DNA from 3 places in the Polaromonas sp. P4_F9 genome. Region 2 is predicted to be linked to each of the others. Evidence: predicted binding sites of a transcription regulator. Region 2 holds the regulator's gene; each other region holds the start of a gene.
The links. Region 2 encodes FNR, which switches genes on or off when oxygen is low (the NO sensors DNR and NnrR bind a similar motif). Its sites were predicted from a motif close to TTGATNNNNATCAA; they were not measured.

Region 1 (10,280 bases), on a different contig from region 2:
CTCCGGAAAGCCTGCATGGTCGAAGACAAGCAGGGTGCCCGCACCCTGCGCCTTGAGCACGAAACGAATCACGGAATAAACGCCGGCATCCCAATTGGCCACCCGCCAGGCCTGAACGATGCGCTCGTTCACCATCAGCTCCACATGGCGCCCCACGATCATGCCGCCAAAGCATGAAAAGGCGCCGCCAGCCTCGCGGCTGATCTCGGCCGGCACGCCGGTGAGTGCGCTGAACTGCTGGCTGTCGGTCAGCGCGCTGTAGACGCGCTGCGGGCTGGCTGCGATGACGATTTCCTGATGGATGACATGAGACATGGCCACACTCCAATCCGTCTCTCGATTGTGGGGAGCGTCGCAGGCTTGTCAAGCTGGCTGCAGCGGGTAGCCGAACCAGCCCTGGAAAGCTGCCCACGCCCGCTGCGCAAGGGCTACCATTCACCTTCGCTCCTTTCGCGCATTAACCTTGCCGCAACGCCCGCCCATGCCTCAACCCGAATTCAGCCCCGCTGCCGACCGCAACAAGCAGCCCATCTTCAACATGCTGCGCGAAGTGCTGCCGGAGCGCGGCAGTGCGCTGGAGATTGCCTCGGGCACTGGCCAGCACGTGGCCTGGTTTGCCGCTGGCCTGCCGCACTGGACATGGCAGCCCACCGATGCCCGGCCCGACGCGCTGGACTCCATTGCAGCTTATGTGGAGCAGCAGGGCCTGACGCAGGTACGCCCGCCCTTGCTGCTGGACGTGATGGCGCCGCGCTGGTTGCCAGACGACGAGAAGTTCGACCTGATTTACTGCGCCAACATGCTGCACATCGCGCCCTGGGCCACCTGCCCCGCATTGATGCAGGGAAGCGCGCGACACTTGGCACCGGGCGGTGTGTTGATTACCTACGGGCCCTATCTGGAAGATGACGTGCAGACCTCGGAGGGCAACCTGGCGTTTGACCAAAGCCTGCGCGCACAAGATCCCGCCTGGGGCATCCGCCGGCGTGAAGACGTGGAGCAAGAGGCTGCGCGCGCCGGGCTGAAGTTATCGTCGCGGCACGCCATGCCCGCCAACAATCTGCTGCTGGTGTGGGCCAGGGCCTGAAACCGGGGCCAGATGCTGCGCCCACAACAAGCCCCGCCGCAAACCAGGCCGCAAACCACGCTGCTCAGCCGCCCGTCAACGCCATATAGGCCGCCCGCGTATCGGGCCCCACTGCCGCCAGCACCTGCGCATACGTTGTTTGGTGCCGCGCCATCAAGCGCGCAGAAGCCACCGCTTTCGAGTTGCAAAACCAGTGGCAGGTGTGCTGCATCAAAAACAGCTCGGCAGACAGTGTGAAGGCCTTGTCCCGGGGCGTGCGGTTCAACGCATTGCTCGCCGCCTGCATGAGGCCGTGGGCGTGGATGGCGAGGGCCTTGCGCAGGTCGAACGTGGCTTGGGGGAACAACCTGGCGGCGTAGGGAATGGCCAGGGGGAGCGTGCTGACGCGGGTATCTGCGGCATCCAGCCTGGCAAACTCGGCGCAGAACTTGTTGAATTGCTCGCACAACTGGGTTTCGGTCGAGTCGAGGTAGCGCCAGATCTGATCGCGGCGCTCCAGATCTTTCTCGCCGAGTGCGCGCAGGTAGCCTTCGGCCAGGGTCTCCATCAGCTTTTCAATCTGGTAGTTGCCCAGATGGCTGGCCAGCAAAACAATGCGTTTGCGTTGCTCACTTTTCTTGAGCAAGAAATAAGCCACCGCCAACAGCAGCACCAGGGGAAGAAGTTCCATCGCGACGTTCAGTTTTCTTGTGTGAAGGGTAAAGGGCAAGGCAAGGGCGGCAGGATCAGACCTGTTCAGCTTCAGGGCGAACGGGCCGCATTACCCGGTCGGCCTAGCTTAAACCACTGGGCGGACCTGTTTTGATGCACGGGAACGTTTTGTGTCAAGGCAGGGCCGGCGTCTTGCGACCGCTGGCGGCGGGAGCGGCGGGAATGCAGCGCAGCTGGGTGAGCCCTCACAACCAGCGCCTGACGCGGGCCCGATAGTCGGTGTAGTGGCGGCCAAACAGGGCGGCCAGCGCTTTTTCTTCGGGTTTGATCTGGAAGCGGGTGATGTAGCGCACAAACACCGGCAACCCCAGCACGGCCCAGGCGCATGACAAATGGGCGGCCCAGGCCAGAAGCATGAATACCAGGCCCACATACATCGGGTTTCGGGTGAACCGGTAAACACCCGAGCTGACCAGCCGGGAGGATTTGTCGGGCCGCAGGGGGTTGACGGTGGTTTTGGCACGCCGGAAGGCGAGGATGCCGGACATCTCAAAGCCGGCGCCGATCAGCACCAGCGCCACCACCACGGCCATGCGTACAGCCGCGGGGGTGTCGATGCCCGGTGCAATCAGCGACACACCCCACATCGCGCTGCCCACCAAAACGGCTACCAGGGGTGGCGGAATCCTGAGTTCAAGGTTGGGCATGTGAAGACCGATGGACAAAATGACAGATTGACCGGGCACCGGAGCACCCCAGACCGCCATCTTCGCCCATTGGCCCCCAAAAGAGGCTTCAAGGGACTTTAAAAAAAGAGAAAGGGCACAAAGCCCAACCAGCGGTGAATCGCTGCGGGGGCAACAGCCCGCCCCGTGCCATCCTTCCCTACTCCCTACTCCCTACTCCCTACTCTCCACTTCCTGCCCAGTGACAGCAAAAGTGATTTTTTTGCCGCCAATCAGCGCGCCATCTCCTGCGCAATTCGCCGCTCGACTTCGCCCAGGCCCAAGCTGGTGAGGTCCAGGTCTTGCAGGTAGGTCAGCAGGCGCGTGGTGGCCGAACCGAGTTCGCTTTCGAGCTCGCCCAGGAAGGGGCTGGACGCAAAGATGGCGAGTGAGCGGAAGCTGTCCTGCTGGGCATACGGCTCCAGGTAGTCGGCCAGTTCACGCGCAAAGCGCAGGTTTTCCTTGTGTTTGGCATCCATTCGCGGCTGATAAGCCGTGCCACCCATGCCCTGGTCAGTATTTTCGCGCCCCATCCTGTCGTCGGCCAGCTCGCTGACCTTGCTGCGGCCTTGCGGATGCTCAAAGCTCTTGAGGACCACCATGGGGCTGCCGCGGTCGTGCGACAGCAGGCGGGCGTGGGCGGCGTTGGCAATCAGTATCCATTCTGGCTTCATGATCGAATCCGTCAAGGTTAGGGTTACCGCCCCAAGGTCAGCGCGCCACCAGCACGGGCAACGCCGACTCGGCCACCACCCGGTTGGCCACGCTGCCCAGCATCAGGCGGCCGAAGCCGGAGCGCCCGTGCGAGCCGACCACGACGAGGTCGGCGCCCTCGTTTTCGGCGGTCAGCAAAATGCCGCGCGCGGATCCGACCTCCTCCACCATGCGAAGCTCCACCGCCAGCTGGTCATCACCCCGCCCGGCGATCTCCATCACCCTGGCGTGGGCTTCTGCGGCCCGGGCCTGCGCGGCCGCCATGTAGGCATTGAAGCCGTACGGGTTGGTCTCGCCCAGGCTCAGGTAAGGATAGGGGTCGATGACAAACACCGCCGTGAGCTTGGCGCCGTGTGTGCGCGCAAGACCGACAGCCAGTTCGGCTGCATGCTCCGAGGCGGCGGAGCCGTCAGTAGCCAGAAGAATGTGTTTGAACATGGCGGGCCTCGCTTTTGAAAATGGCGGGCAGGCAAGGCCCGGCCAGCAGTTGGTTTGATGACACCGATTTGATGATGCAACCGGGGGATGGACGGGCCTTTGATCCGCGTCAAACTCGCTGCAATTAGTAGGTGGTAAGTGGCAATTGGGCAATTGGGCAATTGGGCATTTGGCGGGCCGTGGTCGGCGGGACTTGCGCCCTAGCCAGCCGGCCACGCCCGTCGAAAAGCGGGGGACGCGCTTGAAATGGGTCGCCACGGCCCCAAGGTGCACGAATATGACTGAATCCCTGCACATCGTCTGCCCGCACTGCCACACCACCAACCGCGTCCGCGCAGACCAGCTCGGCAGTGCGCCGAATTGCGGCAGCTGCAAACAGGCGCTTTTCACCGCGCATTCCACCGCGCTGGACGAAGCGGCTTTTGACAAACACATCAGTCGCAACCAGATTCCGGTGCTGGTGGATTTTTGGGCGCCGTGGTGCGGGCCCTGCCGCCAGATGGCGCTTGGCTACGAGCAGGCTGCCGCGCAACTGGAGCCCAGGGTGCGCGTGGCCAAGGTAGACACCGAGGCCGTGCCCAACCTGGGCGCACGCTTCAACATCCGCAGCATTCCCACGCTGGCGCTGTTCCAGAACGGCCGCGAGGTAGCGCGCCAAGCGGGCGCCATGGGCGCGGCGGACATCGTGCGCTGGGTGCAGTCCAAGCTGCGCTGACGGCGGCCAGCACGGCCGGATCGGCCTGACCGGGGTTTTCTCAAGGGGAGATCAGGGGGAGATGCCCACTGACTCATCCGTAGCCAGGTAGCGCTTCAACAGGTCAAAAAAGCTGTCATAAAACGCATCGGAGGTGATGGTCTGGCTGCCCACCTTGACCATCGCATCATTGCTCGAACTGAAGGGCAGCGAGAGCGAGCCGATCGCACCCACGCCCACGCTGGCGGAGTTGTTGCTTTTTTTCAGGGCGTAGCTGTCCTGCAGTGCGGTGACAAAACCCAGGCTGATTTTTCCGCTGGGGCTCTCGGGCGCGCACACCACCCGGATCATCATCTGCAGGTGGGCCTCGGGCTCGGGCTGGAAGCTCTTCTGGCCCTCCACCAGGTCGGCCCTGACGGTGTTGATGATGTAACCCTGGCTCAGCAGCGCCCGTCGCGCGGCCTCGCAGGTTTGCGCGGGGGTGGCGTCAAACAGCCGGGAGTACGTCGCGGTGGAACCAAACTTTTCCTGCAGCGGGAAGGCCTTCACATTGCTTGCGCACCCTGCCAGCAAGGCTGACAGGCCGCAAAGGCCCAGCAGCAATGGCACCCATGGAGACACCAATGGAGATTGACGGTAAGTCAGGCAAAACAGCTTCACAGGTAAAACACTCCCCAGCATCAACATTTCTACAGGTTCATCAGGCATCACCCCCCATGCTGACACACCCAGAGACGTTCAGGCGATTTTAAAAACTTCGCCGACGCCCTCACAACACCCTAAACCATGGACCCGGCGCAAACGCACGGTTTGCACCCAGACTGTCGTAGGACGTTTCCACCGGCTTCGGGCCACACGGCAGGTACGCTATTATTTTGATAGCTACCTGTCGCCGTGGTTCGCCGCAGTTACTTGGCAAGAGCCTCTTTTATTTCAGGAAATCGCTAAAGTAGGCCTGATGAAGCCCTGCTACATCCATTACAAACGCAAACACCGCGCCCGGGGCCTGGCTGCCGGCGCGCTGGCCGCCTTGCTCACACTGGCCGCCTGCACCGAGGCGCCCAGCTGGCAAAAGCTGCTGGCGGCAAAGATCACTCAGCAGTATCCGGCGTACACCGTGCAGCCGACACCCGACGGCAACTTGAAGGTGGAGCGGCCGGGGCTTGCGACCGTGCCGGTGGATGTGGACGCCATTGCCCGCTTTTGCCAGCGCGGGCCGCAGGACTGCAACTACGCAACCGACCAGATGCTGCTGGCGCTGCGCTAGACATCATGGTGCGCTCGAAGTTCCAGAACTTATGGGGCGCCGACAGTGGCGGCATTTGCGGGTGTCGAACTCACGCTCTCGGCCAGTTGCTGCCGGTGGCGACCGGCGACTGTCGGGCGACCACCCAGTGCAGTCACGGCCGACCTGGCCTGCGCGTCCAAAATTACAAATGCGCTTCGGGTCCGCGGCCAACCAGCGATGGCGTCAGAGATTGGCTGCTCGGGGACATCCGTCTCGCGGCGCGTCGCGTCGAGGCGAACGCGCTCGTGCCCAGCCACCGCCATAGGTTTTCCGCGTCGCGCTTCGCCCCATCAACACGGATCTCGCGCGACTGAAGGGCCTGCTGAGGCGTGCGGTCACCCGCCCACACTTCGGTCAACGCGCGCACGGAAGCATCCACCACGAGCGTCAGCTCGCGCCCTGGGTCGTCGCGACACAGGTCGGCCACGCCGTCCTCCACTACGAGCCACCAGGCGCGCTCGCGAGGCCGTGCGTCGCGGAACTGGAAGTGGATGACCACGGGCCTGGACGGGAACTCCTGGATGCACGCGAATCGGCGCATATCCCACATGAGCAAGCCCGCATCCAGTTCATCGTCGCGCAGGCGGCTGCCAATCCACTGCGCACCCCAATGGCCAAGCACCATGACAATGGGTCGGAGTGCCTCGCCGGCCTCTGTGAGGCTGTATTCCCAAACCTTGCCGACGGCGTCGCGGCGCACGACACCGAATTCCTCGAGACGTTGAAGCCGCTGCGCCAGCAGGCTGGTGGACATTCGCGGTACGCCGCGATGCAGCTCGTTGAAGCGCTTGCTGCCGCACAGCAACTCGCGCACAACCAGCGGCGTCCAGTGCTCGCACAACACCTCGGCACCCCTTGCAACGGTGCAGAACTGACCGTAGGTTTTTTCCATCGCATCGTCTCCAGAGCGTAAACGCTTCAGATTCTGGACTAGTCTGGGCGCCCAGTCACGCGCAAGCTGTCCATGTAGGGCACGTCTGCCCGAGAAAGAACGCCATGACGAAGATTGCCATCATTCAGCGCCCGCCGGTCTTGCTCGACTGTGGCGCCACCATCACAAGAGCCGTGCAATGGGTCGCCGAAGCCGCAGCGGCGGGGGCATCGCTGATCGTCTTTCCCGAGTCATTCATTCCGGGTTACCCGTCCTGGATATGGCGACTCGCGGCAGGAAGGGATGGCGCCGTCATGGGCCAATTGCATGCCCGCTTGCTCGCCAACGCGGTTGACGTCGGCGGCGGCGACCTGGCCGAGCTGTGCGAGGCCGCCCGCGCCCATAACGTGACGATCGTGTGCGGCATCAATGAGCGGGATCGGGAGCGTGGCGGCGGGACGCTGTACAACACCGTCGTTACCATTGGTACCGACGGCAGGGTGCAGAACCGGCACCGCAAGTTGATGCCAACCAACCCGGAACGCATGGTTCATGGCTTGGGCGACGCGTCCGGGTTGCGCGTGGTCGACACGCCTGCCGGCCGGATCGGCTGCCTCATCTGCTGGGAGAACTACATGCCGCTGGCGCGCTACGCGCTCTACGCCCAGGGCGTGGAGATCTACGTCGCGCCCACCTACGACAGTGGGGACGCCTGGATCGGCACGATGCGCCATATCGCGCTCGAAGGTCGGTGCTGGGTGGTCGGTAGCGGCACGGCGCTGCGTGCCAGTGACATTCCGCAGGACTTCCCGGCCCGCGCAGAGTTGTTCCCCGATCCCGAGGAATGGATCAACGACGGCGATTCGGTGGTGGTCGATCCCATGGGGAAGGTCGTCGCGGGCCCATTGCGCCGAGAGGCCGGCATCTTGTATGCAGAGATCGATACCGCGCGCGTCGCGCCGTCACGCCGAACGCTCGACGTCACCGGGCACTACGCGCGACCGGACATCTTCGAGCTACAGGTGCGTCGCGCGCCGGTGACACCCGTGCGCTACGTTGACGGGTAAGCGCCGCGCGCCCGGATTGATTGCAGGACCAGCCGACCCGTTCCGTCGCTCGAACACTTGCCAGGATGGCGGCCGGCAACCGGCAGCAAGACCCCAAATTTCATCACTCTTCCTGGAGATGACTCATGGCTATCAAACTTACACGAATGGACGGCGGGACAGTGGACCTTTCGCCGGAGGTCCTGCAGTCGTTCAAGGCCGCATTCAAAGGCCAGGTGCTGACTGCGGATGACCCGGAATACGAGGAGTCGCGCAAGATCTGGAACGCGATGATCGATCGTCGCCCTGGCTTGGTGGCTCGCTGCACCGGGACGGTCGATGTCGTGCAGGCCGTTCGGTTCGCGCGTCAGCACGGGCTTCTCAGTTCCGTGCGCGGCGGCGGCCACAATATCGCAGGCCTTGCGGTCTGCGAGGGCGGCCTCATGATCGACATGTCACCGCTGAGAGGCGTTTGGGTCGATCCAGTGCGCCGCACGGCTCGCGCGCAAGCCGGCTGCACACTGGCCGACGTCGACCGCGAGACACAGCTGCACGGGCTCGCAGCCGTGCTCGGTTTTGTTTCTGCCACCGGGATTGCAGGCCTCACCGTCGGCGGCGGATTTGGCTACCTCACGCGTCCCCACGGCTGGACCTGCGACAACGTGGTCTCGATGGAAGTGGTGACCGCCGGCGGCGACGTCTTGCGTGTGTCTGCGGACGAGAACGAGGACCTGTTCTGGGCGCTGCGTGGCGGCAGCGGCAACTTCGGAATCGTCACATCCTTTGAGTACCGACTCTTTCCCGTCGGCCCCGAAATCCTGGGAGGCGCGATCGCGTGGCACGGCGACGACGCAAGCGAAGTTCTCGACGCCTACCGTGAGTTCAGCGCAGGGGCGCCGCGCGAATTGACCAGCGTGGCTGTTCTGCGGATTGCGCCGCCGGCACCTTGGCTCCCGAAGGATGTGCACGGCAAGCCGATCGTCGCCATCTTCGTCTGCCACTCCGGCAAGGTCGAAGACGGAGAAGCATTGATTGCGCCGCTGCGCGGGCTTGGTCGGCCAGTGGCCGACATCATGACGCGTCGGCCCTATACGCAGATGCAGAGTCTGCTTGATGCCACGCAGCCCAAAGGACGGCGCTATAACTGGAAGTCACACTACCTGCCAGGCATCGATCGTCAGACCATTGACGTCGCCGTGGAGCATGCGGGCCGAATTCGATCGCCCCATTCGGCCATCCTCCTGTTCCAGATACAAGGTGCGTTGGGCGAGCTGCCTGCCGGGTACTCGCCGGCAGGCAATCGAGACGCAGCCTATGTTCTGAACATCGCTGGCTCCTGGGAGAAGCCGGGCGATGACGACATCAATGTCAAGTGGGCGCGGGACTGCTTCGAAGCGACGCGCTCCTGCTCGACAGGCGGGTCATACATCAACTTCCTGACTGAGGACGAGGGCCAGGACCGCATCGAGGCCGCGTATGGCCGATCCAACCTGGACAGACTCGCGGCGCTCAAGCGCAAATACGACCCCGAAAACTTTTTTCGCCACACAAAGAGTGTCTCTGGTTGAACTGATAGCCAGTCAGCTCGACCCTCTCGGGCCAAGCTGCCTGGCTTGATGGCTTCATGCCTTCGACTTGAGACACATCAAGCGCTGCGCGTGCGCACACGCCTGATGCCTTCTCAAAGCTTCCTAGCCACGTCCACGGCGGTTGTGCATCATGCGCTCCACCTCCTGGCGCAGTGCGGTCAGTTCATCGCGCAGCTGGCGGCGTTCCTGCTGGGTCACCACACCGTCAGACTTGAAGGCGGCCTCATGGCGTGCAATGCGGCGCTCGCGGCTGTGCAGCCTATCGGCTTCACGCTGGGTGATGCGGCCGGTGCGCACGCCCTCGTCAATGCGCTCGCTGATATTGACCTGGCGATTGTCGATGCCGGGGGTACCGGGATTGCCGGGGTAGCCGGGCTGGCCCACCACGTCGCGGTTGGCAATCAGGCGTTCAACTTCAGCGGTCAGGGCGCTGAGGTCGGCCCGCAGTTGCTGGCGCTCCTGGGGTGAGACGTCGCCGTTGGCCCTGAACTGGTTTTCGCGCATCTGGATCTCGCGGTCACGGCGGTAAAGCGCCTGCGCCTCCGAAGGTGTGATGCGACCCGAGGCCAGGCCTTCCTGGATGCGCGCGCTGATCGCAGCCTGCGTCTGGTCAATGCCGGGCGTGTAGGTGCTTTGCGCCATCACCGGAGCGAGGCCCAGGCTGGCAAACAAGGCGGACGCCAGTAGCGAGAGGGTTAAAAGTTTCGATTTCATGGGATCTCCTGCTTTGGATTGGATAACCGACAACTCGAATGGCCATTTGCAGCCGCTGGCATTTCAAACCAGGGTCGGCAAGCGGCTGTGGGAGCTGCTTTCTGAATCGCTGCGTTCCGGGGTTCTGTTATCGGGATCTTTGATTCAGTGCGTTCATTGTTGGCCTGCATTTGTGAACGCCGTGTAAGGAAAACGGAGATTTACCCGGTATTTACGTCGCGACTTCAGTGGTATCCAAATGCACTTTTGACCCATAAAGTGACCGCAAAGGTCGGGGTGCGCCGGCCCCGGAGGTGATGCGCCAATGGAGATGTACCGGGACAGGCGGCCGGCTCAGCCAGGCGGGTCGGCCTGGCGCGTTGCCTTGAGCTCGCGCAGCTCATCGTGCAGGCTTTTCACCTCGGCGCGCAGTGCGCCGATGGCGTGCATCAGGTCGCGTTCGATTTGCCGCTCTTCGGTTTCA
Region 2 (10,280 bases):
CATCACGATTCGCAGACCGGCCGCTTTGAGCGTTGCCAAAGCCTCGGGCGTACTGGACTTGATCGGGTCGGACACGGCCAGCAGACCAATCAGCCGTCCCTCGGCGGCGAGGTGCATCACGCTGGCGCCTTCCGCGCGCAAGGCCTCGGCCTGCGGCACCAGGCTATCGACCGGGATGCCCATTTGCTGCATCAGGGCGGTATTGCCGAGCGCCAGTTGGCGCCCTGCCACCTCCCCGCGCACGCCGATGCCGGAGCCGGACTCGAAGTTGTCCACCTTGTCCAGCGCCAGGCCCCGCTCGCGGGCCGCGGCGACGATGGCGTCGGCCAGCGGGTGCTCGCTGCCCTGGTCCAGGCTCGCCGCGAGGCGCAGCACTTCTTCAGCATCAATTCCGGGGGCCGGGATGGCGCGATCGAACCGCGGGCGTCCCTCGGTCAGGGTGCCGGTCTTGTCGATGATGAGCGTGTCGATCTTGCGCAGGTTCTCGATGGCCGCCGCATCGCGGAACAGCACGCCCCGCGTCGCGCCAAGACCCGTGGCCACCATGATGGACATCGGCGTGGCCAGGCCCAGGGCGCACGGACACGCGATGATCAGCACCGCGACCGCGTTGATCAGGCCGAAGACCCAGCGCGGCTCGGGCCCGAACAGCCCCCAGCCAAAGAACGTGAGCAGTGCAACCAGCACCACGGAAACCACAAAATAGCCCGCGACCACGTCGGCCATGCGCTGCATCGGGGCTTTGGAACGCTGGGCCTGCGCAACCATCTGGACGATTTGCGCCAGCATGGTGGCCGCGCCGACCCGCTCGGACCGCATCACCATGGCGCCACTGGTGTTGAGCGTTGCGCCTATGACCTTGTCACCGACGCGCTTGGTGACCGGCAGCGGCTCACCGGTGAGCATGGACTCGTCCACCGAGCTGCCGCCTTCGACAACCACACCATCGACGGGCACCTTCTCGCCGGGTCGAATGCGCAGCATGTCGCCGACATGGACGTGGTTCAAAGGCACGTCCTCCTCACTGCCGTCGGCCCGGATGCGCCGGGCAGTCTTGGGTGCCAAGCCGAGCAGGGACCTGATCGCGGCCGACGTCTGCGACCGCGCCTTGAGCTCCAGCACCTGGCCCAGCAGCGTCAGCGAGATGATCACGGCAGCCGCTTCAAAATACACGGCCACGCGTCCCATGGACACAAACGAGGCCGGAAACACCTGGGGTGCAACGGTCGCCACCATGCTGTAGACGAAGGCGGAACCGGTTCCCAGACCAATCAGCGTCCACATGTTGGGGCTGCGATTCAGCACGGACTGCCAGCCACGCTGGAAGAACGGCCAGCCAGCCCACAGCACGATGGGCAGGGACAGGACCAACTCGATCCAGCTTTGCACAGCCATGTCAAACCAGTTCAGCCTGTGGCCGAACATCGCCATCACGGTGACAACCCCGGTCAGCGGCAGCGTCCACCAGAAGCGCCGCTGGAAATCGACAAGCTCCGCGTTCTCGCCCTCTTCGAGTTCGGGCAACAGGGGTTCGAGGGTCATGCCGCACTTGGGGCAGTTGCCGGGATGGTCCTGGCGTATCTCCGGGTGCATTGGGCAGGTGTAAATCGCGCCAGCGGGCGCTGGCGCCTCCTGCCCGGGAGTCAGCTCCGGGGCGACGAATCGAGCCGGGTCTGCACCGAACTTGCTCTTGCAGTGCGCGCTGCAGAAGTAATAGAGCCGTCCATCATGCTCGTGCCAATGCGCGGAACGCGCTGTGACGGGCATGCCGCACACCGGGTCGTTCAGGGACGTTGATTCAGCGGCCCCAGCGCCATGCGCATGGGGCATGGCAGGGTGCCCGCTGTCTGCCGTTTCAAGATGCATGGGCTCTGGCGAACGTAAGGATGGCGTGTGAGGATTCATGTCTATACCTGAGTCTGAAATTCATGACATTGCCTGCCAGGTATCCTGATCCAGAATCACCTTGCGTTTTTCATATTCTTCCGCGCTGATTTCGCCGCTCGCCAGGCGACGGCGCAACACCTCGTGAGGCGTCTCACGCGGAGGCTCACGGTGCACGGGAGATCCACCCCGACCCCAGAAGACCAGCGCGATCACCACGGCAATCCAGAACAACCACCACAGGGTATGCATGCCCATCATGTAACCGTAAAACATACAGAATCCTTTGACCGTTGCCTTTTACTTTTACCTTTAACGTTTGGTTGTCACAGGCTCAGCCTGCGGTTGAAGCCTGACTCCAATGAGGGAAGAACCGGGGCGTTCGCCGGGCGTAGCTCTCGTAGGCGTCGCCGAATTGCGCACGCATTTCCGCTTCTTCAGTGATCGCCAGACGCCCGTACATGGCCAGCAGCATCGGGAACATCAACAGCGTGAGCAAGGTGGGCCACTGGAACAGGAAGCCCAGCATGATCAATGCAAACGCAACATACTGCGGATGCCGGATGCGCGCGTAGGGGCCGGTGGTCGCCAGCGCGCCGCGGCGCTGGGCGTGGTACAGCACATTCCATGCGCTCGACAGCAGCCAGAAGCCGCCGCCGAGGAAGACATAGCTGGCGATGTGCAGCGGTCCGAGGTGCGGATCACCTTTGGCGCCCAGCAGCGTCGACCACAGGTGACCGGTGTCATGGGACAGGATGTCCAGACCCGGATACCGGGTCTGGAGCCAGCCCGACAACAGGTAGAGGGTCAGCGGGAATCCGTACATCTCGACAAACAGGGCCACGATGAAGGCCGAAAATGCCCCAAAGCTTCGCCAGTCACGCGTCGTGGCCGGCTTGAAGAAGCTGAAGGCAAACAGGATGAAGACGGCCGAGTTGAGGATGACCAGCAGCCACAGCCCGTAGGCCGGTTGATCGTGGCTCATGATGGTCCTCGCTGGTCCGGTTGATCCGGCTGGTTTGGTCTTTGTGGCCCGGCTCTGGGCCGGTGATGGCCATGGTGATGACCATGCCCATGGTGCATGAAGAGGTGCATCAGGGGACAGGCCAGCAACAGCAAATACGGCAGCGCGCCGAACACATGGGCACGGTGTTCTCTCAGCAGGAAATACGCGGCGATGGCACCCAGCACGAACAGGCCGAGGGCGTAGCGCGAACGCCAGAAGCCCCTGGGTTCAGCGTCATGCTGGTCGTGGCCCGGGTCGTGGCCAATTTCGTGGTTCATTTCGTGGTTCATTTGCTTCTCCGGAAATGCAAGGCGATCAACGCGTCAGGCGGTTGAGCACCCAGGCGAAGAATGCCCCGGCAAGCAGGGCCACGCGCTGAGCACGAAAAGCACCGCCAGGAACCCGGCCCAGGCGAAGGGCCGCTGTTGCACCAGCGGGCTGAAGTCCATGCCGTGGAACAGGTTGTTCATGAGCCCCAGGAACGGGCCGGGTGCCAGCGCCCAGACCAGTGCGCACAGGGCATAGAACACCCCGACGGTGATGGCCAGCGCAATGCCTGTGCGAAGGGGCGGCAGGGTTGTCGGGTTCATGATGAGGGCGCCTTCATTTGGTAGCCGGTGGGGGCAGTCGATCCATCATCATCTGCATCATGGACTGCATCATGTCCATGCGCTTTTCCATCATCTGCTGGCGCTCGTTCATGGTTCCCGCCATGGGTTTGCCGCCCTGCATGCCGCCCATGGGGCCCATGCCCGGGCCGCCCATCATGTTCATCGTCGCCATGCCCTCCTGCATGGTCTTCATGTGCTCGGCCATCAGCGCGTTGCGCTCTTCCGGCGTCTTGGCGTTGGCCATCTTTTCGCGCATCTCGCGCATGGCTTTCATCTGGCGGTCCATGGCGGCCATGCGATCGGCACTGGCCGGCCCGGGGGCAGGACCTGCCTGCCCGGCCGGAGGCTGGCCGGCCGCGGCAACGTTCGGGTGATGCTGCGCATGTTCTGCAGCGGTCTGCGCCCAAACGCCGACGCCTGCTGAAGCCAGGGTGATACCCAGTACGGTTTGATGAAGGTGTGACATGGTTAACTCCAATCGTGAAAGTCAAGGTGAACAGGCAACCGCCCCGGGGTAGCGACAGGCCGGCAAGCCAGCCCGGCGCCAATTTCATGTGTCTACGCCCTCGCCGGCGTACCGTTCGTGCCCGGGCAACTGGGCCTGCAGCGACCGCACCTGGCGCTCCAGTGCCTCGATGCGATTGAGGTAACCGAAGAGCAGCGCCACGGTGAACAGGTCCAGGTCGAAGTCCATACGCAGCCTGCCGACGCTACGCAGCGGCATGACGTATTCGGCGCTGAAGAGACGCTCCACCCGGTGCTGCTCCAGCGGCCGCAGTGCGCCGTACTCCACCAATTCGTCCAGTTCGGCCGCACTCAGACCGCAGGCCCGGGACAAGTCGGAGATCGTCACGGTTTCGCGGGCGTCCAGCCAGGTGTATTCAAGCGACTGTGTTTTCATGTTGCTTCTCCTTGTCCACGACGTCGTGGGTTGAAGTGCGAGCTACGGGCCAACTCCTGGAACAACTCACGCTCCCGCGCGGTCAGGGTGGCGGGTACGTCAACATGGATGACGGCATACAGGTGGCCGCGCCCGCTGCGGCCGTTGGCCAGGCCCCGCCCGCGCAGGCGCAGCTTGCGCCCCGAGCGCGTGCCCGGAGGCACCGTGAGCATCACCGGCTCGTCCAGCGTGGGCACTTCCACATCGGCGCCCAGCGCCGCCTCCCACGGCGCAAGCGCCAGGTCGAAGTACAAGTCGTGGTGGTCGGCGCGGAACACCGGATGCGGTGCCAGCGTGATGTGCAAATAGATATCGCCGTCGGCGCCACCATGGCTGCCCTTGCCACCCTTGCCGCGCAAGCGCAGCTTCTGGCCTTCACTCACGCCCGGCGGAATGGTGACCTCCAGGGTACGCGAGCCGCCCGCCTCGTGCGCCAGATCCAGGTTGAGCCGGGTGCCCCGGTGCGCCTCTTCCAGGCCAATGCGCACAACCGTCTCGTAGTCGCGCCCATGCAGGGGCACCGGCCCGCGCCGCGAGCCACGGTGCCCGCGGCCCAGCGCAGCCAGCAGGTCGGCCAGGTCGATGTCCTCGAACGACTGTCCGTCCGAGGCGTATTCATGGCTCCATTGCGGCGGCGGCGCGAACTCTTCACCGGCCGGGCGGCGACCGAGCTCGTCGTACGCAGCGCGCTTCTCGGGGTCCTTCAGCGTCGCGTACGCCTCTGCCACCTCCTTGAACCGGGCTTCGGTGCCGGGCGCCTTGGAGACATCCGGGTGGTGCTGGCGCGCCAATTTACGGTAGGCCTTCTTGATCTGTTCGGCATCGGCGTCCCGCGGCACATCCAACGCGGCGTAATAGTCCTTGTATTTCATACCGGTGCCGCCTTCAGTGCACGTGCATCTCGAAGACCCGCGTCAGGCCGACCAGGTTGACGATGCGGATGTGGCGCTTGTCGACTTCAAGCAAACCCTGCTGCTGGAAGGCCGAGAAAGTGCGGCTGACGGTTTCCAGCTTCATGCCCAGGTAGCTGCCGATTTCGGCGCGCGTCATCCGCAGGTGAAATTCGCTGGCCGAGTAGCCGCGGGCCTTCAGGCGCTGCGACAGGTTCAGCAGAAACGCCGCCAGCCGTTCCTCGGCGTTCATGCTGCCCAGCAGCAGCATCAGGCTGTGCTCCCGGATGATCTCGCGGCTCATCAGCCGGCTGACCATGTTCTGCATGCTGGCGTTACCGCTTGCCAGCCGGGTCAGTTGTGCATAGGGAATGACGCAGACCTCGGTATCCTCCAGGGCGACAGCGCTGCTGGCGTGCTTGCCGTAGGCCACGCCGTCCAGGCCAATCAGCTCTCCGGCCATGTGAAAGCCACTGATCTGCTCGCGGCCATCGGCCAGCATCAGGCTGGACTTGAAGGTGCCGCTGCGCACGGCATAAATGAACTGAAAGTGGTCGCCCTCGTCAAAGAGCGTCTGGCCAGCCTTGACCTTGCGACGCCCGAACGTCAGGCTGTCCAGGCACTCCACGCCGCCGTCTGTCATGCCGCAGGGCAGGCACAGATCGCACAGGTGGCAGCTGGAGCAGGGTATCCCCAAAGGCGCGACCTGCGCGTCCCCCATGGCCTGTCGAATCGGAATGACCCGCAGGTCGCTGGCGGGTGCTTCCTGCGTACGCTCCTGTGTGCGCTCCTGGGTGCGTGTGAGTGTGGCGGTTGACATGATTTTCCCCTTGGTGAGACGGTCGTCAATGCGCAGGGTGCTGCGATGCTCCCGCAACAGCCTGGGCAAGTTGATCGGATTCGGTGCTTTTGTCGAGGAAGCGGACAGCACCCTCGCGCAGGTAGCGCTTGCGGTAGGCAGGGCCCGCGTTGTTGCTGAAGACGACGAAAGCGATTTGGGGTGCGGCCTGACGCACGGCGCGCAATACCTGCAGGCCCGAACCACCGTCCAGCTGGGCGTCCAGCACCACCACATCGGGCGCCGTGGCCAGAATGCCGTCGATCGACGCCTGCGGCGTCTCGGCCTCACCAACAATGGTCATGTCGCTGACGCCGAGCATCGTAGCGACACGACCGCGGATCAGGGCCGAATCGTCGGCCAGGAAAACCTTGACGGAGGAGGGGACATCAGCCATTGAGTCAGTGTGCTCGTGCCTGGGCCGATGCACCATCGGTGGTGGCTGAATTCCCCCGTCGGAAAAATCCGGAACGGCGATGTCCACTGCACCGAGGCCGCCTAGGAATTGTCCGAGCGGCAAGCAGGCTTGCCCGGGTCTGGGGGCTGGCAGAGGGTCGGCCCCGGCGCCCTGTGACCCGACGGCGGACCGGGCCGGCGGTCAGTGCGCCATCAGCACCGGCAGGGTCATGGACTGCAAAACTGCCCGCGAGGTGCCTCCCACCAGCCACTCGCGCGCGCGGCTATGGCCGTAGCAGCCCATCACCAGCAGGTCGGCTGTGAGGTCGAAGGCGCATGACAGCAGCAGCTCGCCCAGCCCGTCGGGTTCGTCGCCCTGGCGATGCCAGGTCGCCTCAACGCCATGGCGCTTCAGATAGCCAGCCAGGTCCAGCGCAACGCCACCGACGACGGGCTCGTCAGCCGACCAGCTGACCACATGAACACGCTGCGCACTCTGCAGCAGGGGCATGGCCGCGGTGACAGCATGCGCCGCCTCCCGCGTCGGCTTCCAGGCGATCACCACCGCCTCGCCGACGGTCGGCGGCACCACGGCGTAGGGCAGGATCAGGGCCGGCCTGCCACTGATCGCCATCACGGTTTCCGCGAAATCGGATGGCACGTCCGAGGACTCGATATCCGAAGGGTCGTGCTGGCCCAGTACCAGCAGGTCGGCATAAAACGCCTGCTGCGCGAAGGCACCGGCCACGGGATAGTCGGTCAGCTCGCCCCAAGAGACCGGTACGCCGGTCGAGGCCAGCGCGCGATCGAAGGTGGTGCGCGCCCTGGCCAGCCGCTCGTCGTCAACCTCGCGCAAGCTGACGGCGGTACCGGGGCCGAGCGTGGGCGCAAACGGCGGCATCGCGAAACTCGGTGTGACCGCATAGAGCGCGGCCACCGCGGCACCGTGCCGCCGCGCGAGCTGGCGTGCGAACTCCAGGCGCGGCGCCGCGCGCCGCGAGGCGTCAAAGTGAACCAGCAATTGCATCAGGGAGGATTTCATGGAAGCACTCCATCGAGAAGTTGCGGTCCCCCCACGGTAACGCGCCCCGCACCGGCGCCTGTTAACAATCGTCAATCCCCTTCCCGAAAGTGGGGGCAGCACCCCACAAGGATGAGGGCGCAGCGCCGCAGACCGCCGCGCCCCGGCGTCACGGTATCAGCCCGGTTGCTCCGGGCCGGGCCTGCTTACCTCCCTGCCTGCCGACCTGTAACCAGGCTCACGCCGGCAAAATCCGCTTCACTTTTCATGGCAGCTTCGGCAGGCAGAAAGCGCGCTGGAGAGCATATTTTTCAACAGAGGCTGGATGCGGGAAGCCAGCGCCTCGTCGTAGGCGAAGGGCGGCACTTCTTGCATGTACAGGCTCTGGCACATCTCCAGCTGCACAGCGTGCACATTGCTGGACGGCTGGCCATAGTGGCGCGTGATGTAGCCGCCCTTGAAGCGGCCGTTGACGGCTGTCGTGATGCCGGAAAGCGCAGCGCAGGCCTGCGCGACCGATGCGGTGATGGCTTCATGGGCGCTGGCGCCGTCGGCCGTCCCGATGTTGAGGTCGGGCAACGTGCCATCAAACAGCCAGGGAATCTGCGAACGGATGCTGTGGGCATCCCACAGCAAGGCATAGCCGTGCAGGGCCTTGAGACGCGCCAACTCGGCGGCCAGGGCCGCATGGTAGGGCTGCCAGTAGGCCTCGCGCCGCCTTGCGCGCTCATCGGGAGTGGGCTCGCGACCGGGCTGGTAGAGCGGCGCACCCGAGAAAAACCGGGTGGGGCAGAGTTCGGTATTGGACGCACCGGGGTACATCGGGGCGTCATCCGGTGGGCGGTTGAGGTCAATCACATAGCGTGAATAGTGCGGCGTCAACACACTGGCGCCGATTTCCGGCAGGAAGCTGTAAAGCGTCTGCAGGTGCCAGTCGGTGTCTTCCACTTTCAGCGCCTCGGGCATGTAGGCCGCCTGCAGCTCCGGTGGAATGGCCGTGCCGATATGCGGCATGCTCACCAGCAGGGGAACCGTGCCGTGCCGCAAGGTACAGGCCGGGTTCTGATCCCCCTGCCCCACCTGATTCGCCTCGCTTGCCCCGCTGACTTCATTCATCTGATTCACTCCATTCATCTCACTGACTCCATTGATCATTGATATTGACAAGGTCACTTCCCCGCTCATTTCCCGCTCATTTCACTGCTTCCTCATGCCTGGAACTTTCCGGCAAAGCTGTAGCGCGAACCGGGGTACACCAGCCGTGCCACGCTGGCAATGTGGGCGCCGCTCACGGTGCGGCGCATCATCGCCAGGCAGGCTTCGCCTGGCTTGATGTCGAGGTGCCTGGCCTCCAGTGCTGTCGGCAGGCAGGCTTCAATTGAATAGCTGGCTTCGGTGAGCGGCGCTTCTTCCAGCAGGTGGTAGGTGGGCGTCGTCTGCGTGAAGTCGGTCTTCAGGTAGTTGGGTGCCGCCGCCGGGTTGACATAGCGGTCTTCGTACTGGATGGGCACGCCGTTTTCCAGATGAATCAATATGGTGTGAAACACACGCCCGCCCGTGCGCAGGCCCAGGGTGCGCGCCACGTCGGCGCTGGCTTTTTCGGACTCCGCCCGCAACACCCGCGAGCTATGGGTGTGGCCCCGCTCAATGACTTCCTCATGAATATCACGAATGGTCAGCGTTGAAGAAATGCGGTGCAGCTCGGCCACGAAGGTTCCCGAGCCCTGGATGCGCGTGACCAGGCCCTCGCCCATGAGCTCGCGCAGCGCACGGTTGACCGTCATGCGGCTGACGCCAAATTGCGCCATCAGCACGGCCTCGCTGGGCACCGGATCACCGGGCCTCCAGGTACCGGCACTGATGCGCGTTTTGATGAATGCCTTGACCTGCCCATAAGCGGGCAATGGAGTGGTTGCCATTTTTAGCCGGAGTAAGAAAAAACAATTGGCGCCCTCTAAAAGAGGCTGCCGCAGGCCGTAGATTACTCCAGTTGACACAAGTTGTATAGACAACTACGATTTAACCAACCAAAGCCTGAAGCCCGGGCCCGAAGCTGCGCCAAAGTTTTTTCTTTTTGTTACATGGAGCCTGTCTCATGTCGGATCTCATGCCGGATCTTTCCAACACCCCCTTCCAGGGTAGCCAGGCCCGCCCGGTCCGCGCCCCCCGGGGAAGCTCCCTCACCTGCGCCAACTGGCAGATCGAAGCGGCTTACCGCATGATCCAGAACAACCTGGACCCGGAAGTCGCGGAAAACCCCGACGAACTGGTGGTGTACGGCGGCATTGGCAAGGCGGCGCGCAACTGGCCGGCGTTTGATGCCATCCTGGACTCGCTGCGCAAGCTCAAGGCCGACGAGACGCTGCTGGTGCAGTCCGGCAAGCCGGTCGGCGTGTTCCGCACCCATGCGGGCGCGCCGCGCGTCCTCATCGCCAATTCCAACCTCGTGCCCAAATGGGCCACCTGGGAACACTTCAATGAACTCGACCGGGCCGGCCTCATGATGTACGGCCAGATGACGGCCGGCAGCTGGATCTACATCGGCACGCAGGGCATCGTGCAGGGCACGTATGAGACCTTTGTGGAAGCGGGCCGCCAGCACTTCAATGGCGACCTGGCGGGCCGCTGGGTACTGACGGCAGGGCTGGGTGGCATGGGTGGCGCGCAGCCGCTGGCAGCCACCTTTGCCGGCGC
Region 3 (10,280 bases), on a different contig from region 2:
CATGTGGCCGACATCCGCAACTACGGCCTGGCCGCCGGCTTCACGATTGCCGCACTGCCGGGCGAGCCGGCACGCCGTCCCTACGAGATTGCGATGAACTGCTGGAAGAAGGGCTTCTACGTGCGCTACGGCGGCGACACCATCCAGCTGGCCCCGCCCTTCATCAGCGAAAAGGCCGAGATCGACCGGCTGATCAACGCGCTGGGCGATGCGCTGGCCGAAACGGCATAAGCAGCCCCCTCACACTGCACACGTATTGCACACGTACTGCACGTGCAGCGTTCGCTGCGGTAATTCGCTATTGTTTTTAGCATCTCCTTCGCATACCCTGATCAGGCGGGCTTCGCCGGACGCTGTTGTTGCACAAAGCGCCGGTCGTGCCCGCCCAACCTGGTGCGCAAGGAGACGTCATGACCCGCAAAACACCTATTGAACGCTACCGCAACATCGGCATCAGCGCTCACATTGACGCCGGGAAAACCACCACGACCGAGCGCATCCTGTTTTACACCGGGGTGAACTACAAGCTCGGCGAGGTCCACGAGGGAACGGCCACCATGGACTGGATGGAGCAGGAGCAGGAGCGAGGCATCACCATCACGTCCGCCGCAACGACTGCCTTCTGGAAAGGCATGGCCGGCAACTACCCGGAACACCGCATCAACATCATCGACACGCCGGGCCACGTCGACTTCACGATCGAGGTCGAGCGCTCCATGCGCGTGCTCGACGGCGCGGTGATGGTCTACGACTCCGTCGGCGGCGTGCAGCCGCAGTCGGAAACCGTGTGGCGCCAAGCAAACAAGTACAAGGTGCCGCGCATTGCCTTCGTCAACAAGATGGACCGCGTGGGTGCCGACTTTTTCCGCGTGCAGCGCCAGATCGGCGAGCGCATGAAAGGCGTGGCGGTGCCGGTGCAGATTCCGATCGGCGCCGAGGATCACTTCCAGGGCGTGGTCGATCTGGTGAAGATGAAAGCCATCGTCTGGGACGACATCAGCCAGGGCCTGCATTTCGAATACCGCGACATTCCGGACGAGTTGCTCGCCACCGCCAGGACCTGGCGTGACAAGATGATCGAGGCCGCCGCCGAAGCCAGCGAGCCCTTGCTGGAAAAGTACCTCGCCGGCGAAGCGCTGAGCGAAGACGAAATCCGGCAGGGGATCCGCCAGCGCACCGTCGCCAACGAGATCGTCCCGATGCTGTGCGGCAGCGCCTTCAAGAACAAGGGGGTGCAGGCGCTGCTCGATGCCATCATCGACTACCTGCCCTCACCGGTCGACGTGCCGGCCATCCTCGGCCACACCGAAGACGACAAGACCGCCGAGCGCCACCCCGGCGATAACGAGCCGTTTGCGGCGCTCGCGTTCAAGGTCATGACGGACCCGTTTGTCGGGCAGCTGATCTTCTTTCGCGTCTATTCGGGCGTGGTCAAGACGGGCGACACGGTGTACATCCCGGGCAAGACGCGCAAGGAGCGGCTCGGGCGGCTGCTGCAGATGCACGCCAACGTCCGCCAGGAAATCAAGGAAGTGCATGCGGGCGACATCGCGGCGGCGGTGGGCCTGAAGGACGTGACCACCGGCGACACCCTGTGCGACCCGGACAAGGTGATCATGCTGGAGCGCATGGTCTTTCCGGAGCCGGTGATCTCCCAGGCCGTCGAGCCCAAGACCCAGGCCGACCAGGAGAAGATGGGGGTGGCGCTGCACCGGCTGGCCCAGGAAGATCCCTCGTTCCGGGTGCAGACCGACGAGGAATCCGGCCAGACCATCATCTCGGGCATGGGCGAGCTGCACCTGGAGATTCTGGTCGACCGGATGAAGCGCGAGTTCGGCGTGGATGCGACCGTCGGCAAACCCCAGGTCGCCTACCGCGAGACGATCAAGCAGGCCGTCAAGGACGTTGAAGGCAAGTTCATCAAGCAGTCGGGCGGGCGCGGGCAGTACGGCCATGCCGTGCTGAACGTCGAGCCGCAGCCACCGGGCAAGGGCTATGAGTTCGTTGATGCCGTCAAGGGCGGCGTGGTGCCGCGCGAATACATTCCGGCGGTGGACAAGGGCATCCAGGATGCCCTGACGGCCGGCGTGCTGGCCAGCTATCCGGTGGTTGACGTGAAGGCCACGCTGGTGTTCGGCTCGTCGCATGATGTTGATTCGAATGAAAACGCCTTCCGCATGGCCGGCGCCATCGCGTTCAGGGAGGCGATGCGCCGCGCCAAGCCGATTTTGCTCGAGCCCATGATGGCGGTTGAAGTCGAAATGCCAGAAGACTTCATGGGCCATGTGATGGGCGACCTGTCAACGCGCCGCGGCATGATCCAGGGCATGGAAGACATTGCGGGGGGCGGCGGCAAGCTGGTGCGCGCCGAAGTACCGCTGAGCGAAATGTTCGGCTACTCGACGACGCTGCGCTCACTGACGCAGGGCCGGGCCACCTACACGATGGAGTTCAAGCACTACACGGAGGCGCCCGCCGATGTGTCCGACGCCATCATTCGCGGAAAGGGAATGGGCAGGTAGTGATCAGGCCGGACCAGGTTCCCCGCCATAAGCATCATGAAATCACGGTCCCGGCGGCCAGCGCCCACCGAACGGGTTTGCTTTAAGCTGTGCAAATGACTTGCACCGTCTTTTGCGCTGAAGGGCAACCACCGCCGCACCACCTGTCCGCTCCACCATGATGGAGCCGGACGCTTTCACCCTGGGCTGCATCATCGTCGGCGCCTTGCTGATTGTGATGACCCTGAGCGGCTCCTTCATTGCGCGCCTGCCGCTGAGCGCGGCGATGCTCTACCTCGGGGTGGGCGTGGCCATCGGGCCGATGGGACTGGGCCTGCTCAAGCTTGACGCGCTGAAGAACGTGGCGCTGCTGGAACGGCTCACCGAAGTGGCCGTGCTGATATCGCTGTTCACCGCAGGCATGAAGCTGAAACTGCCGCTGACGGACCAGCGCTGGCGCATCCCAGTGCAACTGGCCACGGTGTCGATGGTGGCCACGGTGGGCGCGATCACGGCACTCGGCGTGTGGGGCCTCGGCTTGCCGCTGGGCGCGGCCGTGCTGCTTGGCGCGATTCTGGCCCCCACCGACCCGGTGCTGGCGTCTGACGTACAGGTGGCCAATGCGGGGGACCGGGATCGCCTGCGCTTTGGCCTCACCGGCGAAGGCGGCCTCAACGACGGCTCGGCCTTCCCCTTCGTCATGCTGGGGCTGGGCCTGCTGGGCCTGCACGAACTGGGCGACGGCGGCTGGCGCTGGTGGGCGGTTGATGTGCTGTGGGCGGTGGCCGGCGGCCTCGGGCTGGGCTACCTGATGGGCTCGCTGATCGGCCGCGTCATCCTCTACCTGCGCATGCGCCATCGCGAGGCGCTGGGCTCCGACGAATTCATTGCCCTGGGGCTGATCGCCCTGACCTACGGCCTGGCCCTGGTCAGCCAGACCTACGGCTTCCTTGCCGTGTTCGCCGCCGGGCTGGCGCTCCGGCGCATTGACGAGCTGCCGCAAGCCCCGGTCGCCCCACCTGCGCCCGAGCTGAGCGCGGCAGAACAGCATGCGTCGGGTGCCGAAGCTCCCGCCCACATGATGAACGAGGTGCAGCGCTTCAACAGCCAGCTGGAAAGCTTTGTCGAGGTGGCCATGGTGCTGACCGTGGGGGTGCTGGTTGCCACGGTACGCTTTCACGGCGAAGTGCTGTGGTTCATCCCGGTGCTGTTCCTGGTGATTCGCCCGTTGGCCGTGTACCTTGGCCTGCTGGGCACGCCCGTGAAGGGCGCGCAGCGCCGCCTGATGGGCTGGTTCGGCATTCGCGGCATCGGCTCGCTGTATTACCTGCTCTACGCCATCAGCCACGACATTGAAACGGCACTGGCCCAGCGCCTGCTTTCCATCACGCTGGCGGTGGTGATTGCTTCGGTGATTGCGCACGGCATTTCGGTCACGCCGCTGATGAAGCGCTATGAGGCGCGCAAGACATCGCGCCGGGGCCCGGACGCCGACCGACCGATGTCCGGCGCACCACCCGAGTGACAGCCGCAGCGCTCCGCACAGGGGGCCGCTGCAGCGTGTATCAAGTTATTCATAACCAATCCCCGACTCCCCGACGGCTAAAGCAAGAGAGGCGCAAACCGCTATTGTTTTGTAGTAGCTGCCCGCCGTCCACGGCAGTGACTGGGCAATTCTGCAAGGGCCTGGACGGTCTCTGCGCACCCACCACGTACAAAGGCCCCGGAATCTGTTACGGCGCCGGAGCCTTTGCATGTTGCAACGGGGACGCCAGCCTGGAGCGGGCGCCTGCCGCTGCATCAGCGGGTATCGCTTATTGCTGAACGGACTTCACGACGGCAGCGCCCTGGGACGCAGTACCAGACGTGTCGCCGTTGGACGCGCCCGGATTTTGCTGGGTCGTTGCGCCGCTGGCGCTGGAACTGGCCGTGGCCCCTTCATGCTGCCCCTGCAGCACTTCGGCCTGGACTTCAGCACGCGTGCGGGTCGAAGGCACTTTCATCTGATCCCACAGATAGGAATTGAAGGTCTGGGCCGAAGCGGCTACGGAAGTCAGGGCAGCAATCGCCACAACGGCGCTGGCAATCAATTTCGATTTCATGATGAAAGTCCTCTCAAAGTTAAAGTGACATTTCCGGGCATGGCGGGCTCATCTATCCCGTCTGTCCAGCCTCGGTGAGTCGCCTTGCAAGGGGGTTCCGGCTCATCGATGGACGAACTTTATTCCGTTCATGCAAATCAAAAAACAGCAAAATTAACAATTTATTGCTGCTAAAACAGCAATAATCAAATGAAAAGCAAGGGTATTCCATGGACCGTCTTCAATCAATGCGGGTGTTTCAACAGGTGGTGGACGACGGCAGCTTTGCCGCCGCAGCGCGCAAATTCGACATGTCGTCGGCCGTGGTGACCCGGCTGGTCAGCGACCTGGAAGACCATCTGGGCGTGCGGCTGCTGCATCGCACCACCCGCCGCATGGCACTGACGGATGCAGGTGTTGCCTACCTGGCTCGCGTGCGCCACATCCTGAGCGACATCGACGAGGCCCACGCGGCGGCGCAGGCGCATGCCCAGGAGATGTCCGGCGTGATCCGCATCCTGACGCCGCCCATCTTCGGTGTGCATGTGCTGGGGCCGCTGGTGGCCGAGTTCGGGCGGCGCTATCCCAAGGTCGTGCTCGATATTTACGTCGACTCGCCGCTCGTGCCGCCGGTGGAAGACTACGACCTGACGCTGCTGGGCGCGACCGATACCTTCGACGCCAACATCATTGCGCGGCCCATTGCCTCGTCGGACGGCATTCTGTGCGCCTCACCCGACTACCTGCGCCGCAATGGCATTCCGCAGCAGCCCGAAGACCTCGCCCGGCACCGCTGCCTGCGGATCAAGGCCCCGGCCAACCGGCACCGCACCTGGCGCCTCATCAATCCCGACGAGAACAGGCGCGAGCTGGAAGTGCCGATCGAGCCCGCCATGCTGGTCAACCACTCCGACACGCTGATACGCGCCTGCGTCGATGGCGCCGGCATCATCAGCCAGTCGAGTCACATGGTGGCCAACCACCTCCACAGTGGCGAGCTCAAACGAATCCTGTCGCCCTGGATCACGGGCACCAACACCCTGTATGCGGCACTGCCCAGCCGCAAATTCATTCCGGCAAGAACCAGCGTGTTTCTGGAATTCATGATCAAGTCCACGCGGACTGTGATCAAGAAAATCGACGCGCGGCACGAGTGAGCCTTGACCGCGCAAGCGCAAGGCCATCGCCCTGCAGCCGCGGCCGGCATGGAAAACCGGCCATCAGTCCCCATATGACATGCCAGAGCGTGGCACGTCCTTTCTGCAATGAGAGTCCGGCATCGTCCGATTTCGCCATGTGCAATCAACGTGGCTGCAATGTAGCTGCGCTTGATGGGGCAGCGACCCAGAACTTTTAACGCGTCAAAAAGTTCCAGCATATGGCGCTTCCATTGTTCCAGTTTTGACAACGGAATGTTCTGCCAAAGCACACTTGTCTATCGACGATGCGGAACAAGGTTCAGTGCATCGATGAGCCACAAACAGCGACTCAGCGATGAAGGCCCCTCGGGCAGAAAGCCCGTCCGACCGGATATTTCAAAAACATTCTCAAGGAAATTCATCATGAAATCGACTCTTGTCTCTGCCTCCATTCTTGCCATCGCTGCACTTGCCTCGGCCAACAGCTTCGCCGAAGGTCGCGACCCCTATCCGCTGGACCGGCTGGACCAGGTGAGCGCCGTCAGCACCAAAACACGTGCTGACGTGCAGGCCGAATTGCTGCAGGCACAGCGCGAAGGCTACAGCGTGAACATCGGCAACACTTACCAGGACCCGGCCTTCAGCGGCACAACGGCCAGCACCAGGACCCGTGCTGAAGTCAAGGCCGAAGCGTCGTCGGGTACCGTTGTATCGGTCAGCGCCCTGGAGCATGCCTATCCTGCTGTTCAATAAACAAGCACCCTGAGCACCCGGGCCCAGGCCCATTGGCGGTGCGACAGCCACGCACCCCGCCGCGCTTTTTGCGCGGCGGGGTGCACTCGTTCAGGTGCCGCATTTCGCGGTGGGCGCCAGGCCCTAACTCGTTCGCCTTCCGGCAAAGTCCGTCCAGCATTGCCGCTCAAAATCGTAGAGCTTGCAGCGCCGGGCCGTCTGGAAATACCATGCCCATGAAAACGGCTGAATCACAATTCGGCCCGGCAGTTTTTTCTCGAGCAGCGCCTGCGCTTTCTTGAGGCGATACAGCGGCAGGCTCATGTCGACGTGATGCGCCGTGTGCTCCATGATGTGGTGCAGCGCGCAGCCGATGCCTGCACCGAATGTCAGGTGCACCGTGGTCGAAACAAAAGGGCTGGCCGCCGACCAGTCGTTTTTTTGCTCGTACCAGGCAACGCTGGCATGCGTGTGATGGACATAGACGACAAAACCCATCAAGGCGTTCCAGACAAAAAGCGGCAGCACCAACGCGACGCCGAGCAGCCACGCGACCGATTGGCCGGTCGCGGATGCCGCATAGGCGAGCGCGGCAATCCAGGCGGCTGCTACCGCGGTGACCAGCAGACAGTCGGCCGTGAAAATGCCGCGGCGTGTGGGCATCAACGCCCGCGACGGGAAGTACATTCGCTTCCACCAGATTTCAACGCCGTAGTAAAGCCATGGCGCCCAGCCGCTTCGATACAGGCGCTCACACACCTTGCGCCAGGCGGGCATGCGCCGATAGGCTTCGATCGAATACGGCTGCCAGACAAAGTCGAAGTCCTTGAGGTTGGTGTAACCGTGATGGACCACGTTATGGCCAACGTCCCAGAGGCTGTATGGCGTGAGGGACGGCATGAATACCAGCCGCCCCAGCCACCGGTTGAGCCGGCGGTGCGGGGTCAGGCTCTGGTGGCAGGCATCGTGGCCCAGGATGAAAAGACGCCCGATGACCAGGCCGGTCAGGATGGCCGCCAGCACCTGCAGCGCAGGCTGGGCCAACAGTACGGTCGCAGAGATGGCCAGCGCGAACAGGGCAAGGTCCGACACCACCAGGAGCAACGCGTACGCGGTGTTTTTGGTGGCGATGGGTGCGAGCCAGGAGCGGATGATTTTTCGGGGCGGGATAGCTTCGGTGAGATCAGCAGGCATGAAATTTCGGCAGGTTGTGGTTGATGCGGAACAAGTGCAGGACAGCAGGACGGCAGGACGTACAGGAGATCCCGGCCATGTTCAGACGCCCGGTCCGCCCGGCGACGGCTGCATTGACGCAAAAGGGATGAGTGGACGGTCAGGCAGGCACCCGCCCATCAGGCCGCAGCAGGGTCGTGGGTCAAAGCGTGTCAGCTTAGCGGGCCTGCCCCGGCGGCGCTTTGATTCACATCAACCGCCCGTGCTTCGATGGCCTGCGAAGCACTCAATGCACATGCATCTCGAATGACCGCGTCAGGCCGTCCGGATCGGTGATGCGGATATGGCGCTTGTCCACTTCCAGCAGGCGTTTGTGCTGGAAAGCCGAAAAGGTCCGGCTCACGGTCTCCAGCTTCATGCCCAGGTAGCTGCCGATTTCGGCCCGGGACATCCGGAGGTGGAACTCGTTGGCCGAGTAGCCGCGGGCTCTCAGCCGTTGCGACAGGTTCAGCAGGAAAGCCGCCAGACGCTCCTCGGCATTCATGCTGCCCAGCAGCATCATCAGGCTGTGCTCGCGCACGATCTCGCGGCTCATCAGGCGGCTGACCAGGTTCTGCGTGCCCGCATTGCCCGCCGCCAGTTCCGTGAGGTGGGCATAGGGAATGGCGCAGACCTCGGTGTCCTCCAGCGCCGTGGCGCTGCTCGCGTGCGTGCCGTGGGCCACACCGTCCAGGCCCATCAGTTCGCCCGCCATGTGAAAGGCGCTGACCTGCTCGCGGCCATCCGCCAGCGTGAGGCTGGACTTGAACGTGCCGCTGCGCACCGCATAAATGAACTGGAAACGATCACCCGCGCGGTAAAGGGCTTCTCCGAGCCTGACCTTGCGTCGCCCGAACCTCAAACTGTCCAGGCGGGCCATATCGGTGCCCGTCATTCCGCAGGGCAGGCACAAGTCCCGCAGATGGCAGCTGGCGCACAGGATTTTCAGGGGCGCGACGGTCCCGGCCCGCGTCGGGGGCGGCCGGGGCACAAAGCGGATCGGGGATGCGGGGGTGTCAAGGTTGAGGCCAGGCATGCATTTCTCCTGCTGGGTCGTTGGTTTCATTACACGACCTCACACGCAGACGCCACCGTCTGCGCGAGCTGGTCGAATTCGGTGCTCTTGTCGAGGAAGCGGTAGGCGCCCTCGTCGAGATAACGCTTGCGGTAGGCCGGGGCCGAGTTGTTGCTGAACACGACGAAGGCAATGCCGGGGGCAGCCAGGCGAACGGCCCGCAGAACCTGCATGCCTGAACCGCCATCGAGCTGCACATCCAGCACCACCACATCGGGCCACGCGGAAAGAATCCCGTCGATCGACGCCTGAGGCGTGCCAGCCTCGCCCACCACAGTGATGGCGCGTGCGCCCAGCAAGACGGCAACGCGCTGGCGGATCATGGCGGAGTCCTCGGCGAGGAAGACCTTGATGGCGGAAGTATGGCGCTGAAGCATGCCTCTACTGTGACCGCGGTGCGGTCGCAGGGCCATCGGCGCAGGTCGAAAGTGGGCCTCGGCGTGCCCCTAAATTTACCTCGGCCGGCGCCGCAGGGGGCCTAGGAATTTTCCGAGCGGGCTAAGAACCTGTTTACGATCTAAACGAGGCCGCGTTTAGATCGTAAACAGGTTCTTAGGGTTCGAACTGGTCGGTCAGGCCGTGCCGCATGGCGTAGCGGATCAGCTCGCTTTGATTGTGCAGACCCATCTTCTGCATCAGGTTGGACTTGTGCGTGCTGACCGTCTTGACCGACAGGTTGAGCCGGCCCGCGATGTCGGTGACCGATACACCGGCGACCAGCAGGCGGAACACTTCGAATTCGCGGTCCGACAGGGTCCCGTGCGCGGCGACCTCGCTGCCCGGCATCGCGCCCAGCGCCAGCTGCTCGGCCACCTCGGCACTGATGAAAGCACCGCCAGCGGCGATCTTGCGGATGGCCTGCTCCAGTTGCGCCGGCGCGCTCTCCTTGGTCAGGTAGCCACTGGCACCGGACTTGATGGCGCGCACGGCGTACTGCAGCTCCTGGTGCATGCTCAGCACCAGGATGCGCAGCTTGGGCTTCTCGGCGCGAACCAGCTTGATCAGCTCCATGCCGCTGCGTCCCGGCATGGACAGGTCCAGCATCAGTACATCGAACGACAGTTCACGCACCCGCTGCATGGCCTCGGCGCCATTGGCGGCCTCGCCGGCCACCTCCATGTCGTCGGCCGAGGAAATGATGCGCTTGAGACCTTCCCGCACGATGGCGTGGTCATCCACAATGACGATCCTGATCAATCCGCTGCCCCCGCTTCCTGAACCTGAACCGGAATCCGCACATCGATACGGGTCCCCTGCCCCGGCTGGCTATCGATGGTGACAGCCCCTTTGAGCAACTGCGCACGCTCGCGCAGGCCCAGGAGGCCCAGGGAATTGGGGCTGCGTGGCGCGGCCGGCGAGAAGCCCCGGCCGTTGTCGGCAACATGCAGGGTGACCGCCTCCGGCGTCCGCTCGATTTTCACCTCGACGCGCGAGGCTTCCGCATGCTTGGCCACATTGGCCAGCGACTCCTGCACGATACGGAAAACAGCGGTGGCGTAGGGCTCGTGCAGTTCCACCTCGTCATCCACCGAGAGCGTGC

Region 1: a site for FNR is predicted at 3,715-3,728, ahead of AC1DUB_RS24540 (universal stress protein). Genes of this name have one in related genera too.
Region 3: a site for FNR is predicted at 7,869-7,882, ahead of AC1DUB_RS15835 (fatty acid desaturase). Genes of this name have one in related genera too.

Annotation. Positions count from the first base shown of each region.
Region 1 is NZ_JBFUJT010000039.1:26,082-36,361, forward strand. Features, by position in the region: gene AC1DUB_RS24515 (SRPBCC domain-containing protein) at 1-315, opposite strand, end outside; gene AC1DUB_RS24520 (DUF938 domain-containing protein) at 482-1,087, shown strand; gene AC1DUB_RS24525 (hypothetical protein) at 1,152-1,757, opposite strand; gene AC1DUB_RS24530 (methyltransferase family protein) at 1,984-2,445, opposite strand; gene AC1DUB_RS24535 (host attachment protein) at 2,697-3,137, opposite strand; gene AC1DUB_RS24540 (universal stress protein) at 3,175-3,615, opposite strand; gene trxC (thioredoxin TrxC) at 3,893-4,330, shown strand; gene AC1DUB_RS24550 (DUF2242 domain-containing protein) at 4,382-5,017, opposite strand; gene AC1DUB_RS24555 (hypothetical protein) at 5,268-5,576, shown strand; gene AC1DUB_RS24560 (winged helix-turn-helix transcriptional regulator) at 5,740-6,489, opposite strand; gene AC1DUB_RS24565 (carbon-nitrogen hydrolase family protein) at 6,594-7,535, shown strand; gene AC1DUB_RS24570 (FAD-binding oxidoreductase) at 7,661-9,082, shown strand; gene AC1DUB_RS24575 (hypothetical protein) at 9,206-9,817, opposite strand; gene AC1DUB_RS24580 (potassium channel family protein) at 10,151-10,280, opposite strand, start outside.
Region 2 is NZ_JBFUJT010000002.1:285,498-295,777, forward strand. Features, by position in the region: gene AC1DUB_RS03430 (heavy metal translocating P-type ATPase) at 1-1,830, opposite strand, end outside; gene AC1DUB_RS03435 (SHOCT domain-containing protein) at 1,927-2,160, opposite strand; gene AC1DUB_RS03440 (methyltransferase family protein) at 2,219-2,869, opposite strand; gene AC1DUB_RS03445 (DUF2933 domain-containing protein) at 2,866-3,168, opposite strand; gene AC1DUB_RS03450 (DUF5676 family membrane protein) at 3,214-3,480, opposite strand; gene AC1DUB_RS03455 (hypothetical protein) at 3,494-3,967, opposite strand; gene AC1DUB_RS03460 (chaperone modulator CbpM) at 4,052-4,402, opposite strand; gene AC1DUB_RS03465 (DnaJ C-terminal domain-containing protein) at 4,399-5,313, opposite strand; gene fnr (fumarate/nitrate reduction transcriptional regulator Fnr) at 5,327-6,151, opposite strand; gene AC1DUB_RS03475 (response regulator) at 6,177-6,566, opposite strand; gene AC1DUB_RS03480 (universal stress protein) at 6,768-7,607, opposite strand; gene hutG (N-formylglutamate deformylase) at 7,845-8,702, opposite strand; gene hutC (histidine utilization repressor) at 8,795-9,505, opposite strand; gene hutU (urocanate hydratase) at 9,682-10,280, shown strand, end outside.
Region 3 is NZ_JBFUJT010000017.1:12,134-22,413, reverse strand. Features, by position in the region: gene aptA (omega-aminotransferase AptA) at 1-231, shown strand, start outside; gene fusA (elongation factor G) at 411-2,522, shown strand; gene AC1DUB_RS15855 (cation:proton antiporter) at 2,680-4,026, shown strand; gene AC1DUB_RS15850 (DUF4148 domain-containing protein) at 4,316-4,603, opposite strand; gene AC1DUB_RS15845 (LysR family transcriptional regulator) at 4,813-5,739, shown strand; gene AC1DUB_RS15840 (DUF4148 domain-containing protein) at 6,145-6,474, shown strand; gene AC1DUB_RS15835 (fatty acid desaturase) at 6,598-7,647, opposite strand; gene AC1DUB_RS15830 (helix-turn-helix domain-containing protein) at 7,913-8,701, opposite strand; gene AC1DUB_RS15825 (response regulator) at 8,731-9,117, opposite strand; gene AC1DUB_RS15820 (response regulator) at 9,293-9,937, opposite strand; gene AC1DUB_RS15815 (PAS domain-containing sensor histidine kinase) at 9,934-10,280, opposite strand, start outside.